DNA from 2 places in the Gordonia sp. GN26 genome. Region 1 is predicted to be linked to the other one. Evidence: predicted binding sites of a transcription regulator. Region 1 holds the regulator's gene; the other holds the start of a gene.
The links. The regulator HspR, encoded in region 1, represses chaperone genes until heat shock. The targets are predictions, from matches to a motif close to ANNTGAGTNNNNNNNACTCANNT.
Positions count from the first base shown of each region.

Region 2: the regulator HspR is predicted to act here: its motif matches at 1,204-1,226, upstream of clpB (ATP-dependent chaperone ClpB).

Region 1 covers NZ_JSYC01000151.1:13,308-15,703, forward strand. Annotated here, with positions in the region: gene dnaJ (molecular chaperone DnaJ) at 1-1,166, shown strand, start outside; gene OK17_RS20715 (heat shock protein transcriptional repressor HspR) at 1,170-1,568, shown strand; gene OK17_RS20720 (SRPBCC family protein) at 1,623-2,090, shown strand; gene OK17_RS20725 (antibiotic biosynthesis monooxygenase family protein) at 2,166-2,396, shown strand, end outside.
Region 2 covers NZ_JSYC01000034.1:49,917-52,312, reverse strand. Annotated here, with positions in the region: gene clpB (ATP-dependent chaperone ClpB) at 1-1,188, opposite strand, end outside; gene OK17_RS09625 (serpin family protein) at 1,422-2,192, shown strand; gene OK17_RS09620 (serpin family protein) at 2,108-2,396, shown strand, end outside.

The DNA.
Region 1 (2,396 bases):
TCTACAAGGACCTGGGCGTTGCTTCTGACGCTTCGGCTGAAGAGATCAAGAAGGCCTACCGCAAGCTCGCACGCGAGCTGCACCCGGATGCCAATCCCGGCGATTCCGCGGCCGAAGAGCGCTTCAAGCGGGTGTCCGAAGCACACAGCGTGCTGAGCGATCCGGAGAAGCGCAAAGAGTACGACGAGACCCGTGCCATGTTCGCCGGCGGACGATTCCGTGGCGGTGGCAACGGCTTCCCGGGCGGCGGTTTCCCCGGCGGCGGTACGACGTACACGACCGGTGGTGGCGACTTCGACCTCGGCGACCTGTTCGGCGGCGGCCAGACCGGCGGCGGTGGCGGATTCGGCGACATCTTCGACGGACTCTTCAACCGTGGTGGCGGATCCCAGCGCACGTCGACGGCCAGCCGTCCCCGTCGCGGCAAGGACCTCGAAACCGAGACGACGCTGTCCTTCAAGGACGCGGCACTCGGCACGACGGTCCCGCTGCGGGTGACCAGCCCGTCCCCGTGCACCACCTGTCATGGGTCGGGTGCCAAGCCCGGCACCAGCCCGCGAGTGTGCCCCAACTGCAACGGCTCCGGTTTCGTCAGCCGCAACCAGGGCGCCTTCGGGTTCAGCGAACCCTGCCAGGACTGCCAGGGCACCGGCTCGTGGATCGACGACCCGTGCACCGACTGCTCCGGCAGCGGAGTCAAGAACCGGACGCGCACCATCAACGTGCGTATCCCGGCCGGAGTCGAAGACGGACAACGGATTCGGCTCGCCGGACAGGGCGAGGCCGGACGCCGGGGGGCGCCGTCGGGCGACCTCTACGTCGTCGTCCACGTCACGCCGCACAAGCAGTTCACGCGCAGCGGCAACGACCTCCGGGTGCAGCTCCCGGTGCGGATCTCCGAACTCGTTCTCGGCGCGACGGTCTCGGTACCCACGCTCGAGGGCTCGGTCGGGGTCAAGATCCCGCCGAACACCACCGACGGCCGGACGCTCCGCGTGCGCGGTCGCGGCGTCCCCAAGCGGTCCGGCGGTGCAGGTGACCTGCTCGTGACGGTGAAGGTCGCGGTGCCGGACAAGCTCGACGACGCCGCGATCGAGGCGATGCGTGCCTACGATCAGGCCGAGAGGGCGAGCGGTTTCGATCCACGGGCGAACTGGGGGAAGTGAGTCATGGCCGGTCAGAAGAACTTCGACGCCGACGGCGCGACCTTCATGATCTCGGTGGCCGCCGAGCTCGCCGGCATGCACGCGCAGACCCTGCGGACCTATGACCGGCTGGGTCTGGTCACCCCGCAGCGCACGAGTGGCGGCGGTCGCCGCTACTCGTCCCGCGACGTCGACCTCCTGCGTGAGATCCAGCGTCTCTCGCAGGAGGAGGGCGTCAACCTCGCAGGGATCAAACGGATCATCGACCTGAGCAATCAGGTCGAGGCGCTGCAGCAGCGCGTCCGTGAACTCTCCGACGAGGTCGCCGCGTCGCGGAACCGACGCGGGGGCGAGCTCGTCCCGGTGCCCCGGACCAATGCGCTGGTCGTGTGGCAGCCGCGGCGGAAGCGATCCGGCGACTGAACGGTCGGGCTCGTTCCACCAGGGCGATCAACGGCTCCCGCGTACGTTGGATGTATGGCTTCCGACACCGTCACCACCGTTGACACGGGCTCGCACCGCGTTTCACGGCGCATCGTCGTGGACGCGCCGGCTGCAGAGGTCTTCGCCCTCATCGCCAACCCGCATCGTCATCCCGAACTGGACGGTTCGGGAACGGTGCGGGACACGCCCGTCAAGGGCCCGGAAAAGCTCACCCCCGGCGCGCGATTCAGCGTCGGGATGAAGCAGTTCGGCGTCCCGTACACGATCACCTCCACCGCGACCGACGTCGACACCGACCGCGTCGTCGAGTGGAAGCACCCCATGGGCCATCGCTGGCGCTGGGACCTCGTCGCCACGTCGCCGACGACCACACAGGTCACCGAGACCTTCGACTACTCCACGCTCAAGTTTCCGAAGATCATGGAGCTGATCGGATATGACAAGAAGAACGGGCAGGGCATCGAGGGCACCCTCCGTGCCCTCGCGAACCGGTTCGGCTGATACCACCGCCATCTTGCCGACAGCATGTCGATAAGATGGCGGAGACCTATCGGACCCGAACCAGGAGTCGACGAAATGTTCGTGATCACCAACCGCATCGATGTCACCGAGAACGCCGAGGCCTTCGAGAAGGCATTCTCGGACTCCATGCGCACCACGCTGAAGGGTGTTCCCGGCCTGCACCGCGCCACCCTGATGCGTCCCGAGGCCGAGGGCCTGCCCTACGTCTCCACCATGGAGTTCGACGCCAAGGAGGACTTCCTGGCGTGGCTGAAGTCTGATTCGTTCCGCGCATCGCACTCCGAC
Region 2 (2,396 bases), on a different contig from region 1:
GTCGACGAGGTCGATGGCCTTGTCGGGGAGGAAGCGCGAGGTGATGTAGCGATCGGAAAGCGTTGCGGCGGCGACCAATGCGGAGTCGGTGATGCGCACGCCGTGGTGCACCTCGTACCGATCCTTCAGGCCGCGGAGGATGCCGATGGCATCTTCCACCGACGGTTCGCCGACGTACACCTGCTGGAAGCGACGCTCGAGTGCGGCGTCCTTCTCGATGTACTTGCGGTACTCCTCGAGGGTCGTGGCACCGACCAGCCGCAGCTCACCCCGGGCGAGCATCGGCTTGATCATGTTGCCGGCGTCCATCGCGGAATCGCCTGTGGCACCGGCTCCGACGATGGTGTGCAACTCATCGATGAAGGTGATGATCTGACCGTCGGAGCTCTTGATCTCGTCGAGTACGGCCTTCAGCCGCTCCTCGAACTCACCGCGATACTTCGCGCCGGCGACCATCGAACCCATGTCGAGGGAGATGACCGTCTTGTTCCGGAGCGATTCGGGCACGTCACCGGCGATGATGCGCTGGGCGAGGCCCTCGACGATCGCGGTCTTGCCGACGCCGGGTTCACCGATGAGGACCGGGTTGTTCTTGGTCCGTCGGCTGAGCACCTGCACGACGCGACGGATCTCGGTGTCGCGACCGATGACCGGGTCGAGCTTGCCCTCGCGGGCCGCTGCGGTCAGGTCGGTCGAGTACTTCTCGAGCGCCTGGTAGGTCGACTCCGGGTCCTCGCTCGTGACACGCCGGCTCCCGCGGACTGCGACGAACGCATCGCGCAGTGCCTGCGGTGTTGCTCCGGCGTTGTGCAGCAACTTGGCGACATCGGAGTCACCGGTCGCCAGACCGACGACGACGTGCTCGGTCGAGACGTACTCGTCGCCGAGTTCAACGGCCAGCTGCTGAGCAGCACTGACCGCCGCGATCGATTCGCGGGAGAGTTGCGGGGTGGCACTGGCCTGCGCGACCGTCGGCATGCGGTCGACCTGCATCTGGGCCTGCGCGCGAACATTCGACGGGTCCACGCCCACTGCCTTGAGCAGCGGCGACGCGATGCCGTCGGACTGATCGAGCAGTGCCACCAGGATGTGGGCGGGCCGCACGTCGGGGTTGCCAGCACTGGCCGCCGCCTGCACAGCAGCGCTCAATGCCTGCTGTGTCTTCGTGGTGGGGGTGAAGCTGTCCACTCGCGTGCACCTTTCTCTTTAGTCCAACAGGCTCAAGTATGAGCCATACGGAGGATTCAACGCCAACACAGTTGAGTCCATTCCGCTCATACCTAGTTTGTTTGTGATGTACGTCACTCATCCAGGGTCGCCGTTTCCCGGATCAACCGCCAGCCAAAGTGGCGCACCTGCTGTCGAGGTCGCGATTTTGTGCATCGCCGGCGCTGTCGGTCCGCGGTGAGATGATCTCGCGCATGCACGAACCGGACCTGTTTGTCACCACCGCCGCCGACGACCTCGCACCTCCCGTCCGAGCAGTCAACGACCTGACCGCTCGCTGGTGCTCGCAGTTCCGCGACGAGGATTGCGTCGTCTCCGGGGCAGGCGTGTGGCCACTACTCGCACTGCTCGCATCTGCAGCTGACGAGGCCGCGCGAAACGAGCTGGCTGCCGCACTCGGCCGACCGGCCGATTCGGCTCGGGCCGAGGGCCTGGAGGTGCTGGACGCACTTCGCGAAGGAATGTCGACCTCTGCGGCAGTAGGCGTCTGGACCCACGACGCTGCGCCGCTGATCGAAGACTGGGCCTCACGGCTCCCCGCAGGAGTCACGGGGAGGCTGACCGGCCAGGAAGCCCTCGACAAGTGGGCCGCGGACGGGACTGGAGGTCTGATCGACCGCTTTCCTCTGGAGATCGACGACGAAGTTCGCCTGGTGATCGCCTCGGTCATCGCGGCCAAGACACGATGGCTCGAACCGTTCAGAGGGAGTTCGCGCGGTTGCGACCCCCTGTCCGACGACGCGCAGCCAACGTGGCTCGAGCGGCAAACCGACGATCCGTCGGTCGCGGCGGTCCTCGACAACTCAGTGACGCGCGTGGTGGTCGAGGGCGACGGTGATCTCGACGTCCACCTGTTGCTCGGCGATCAGACCCGGGGCACGTGCTGGACACCGGCCTACGCGAATTGTCCGGCGATAGCCATGTTCAACCGGCCGTCGACTTCGACGCTCACGCGCCGGGCTTGACCGTCGAAGTGGTGGCTTCGCCTGGGCCTGAGGACCGACTGTCGCTGGAGCTGCCCGCCTTCTCGATCAACAGCAACCACGACCTGCTTTCGCACAAGGATGTTTTCGGGCTTCACGCGGTGACCGACCCGGAGAACCCGCACCTACCCCACCTGAGTTCGGTCCCGCTGTTCGTCGCCCAGGGTGCGCAGAACGTGATCGCGC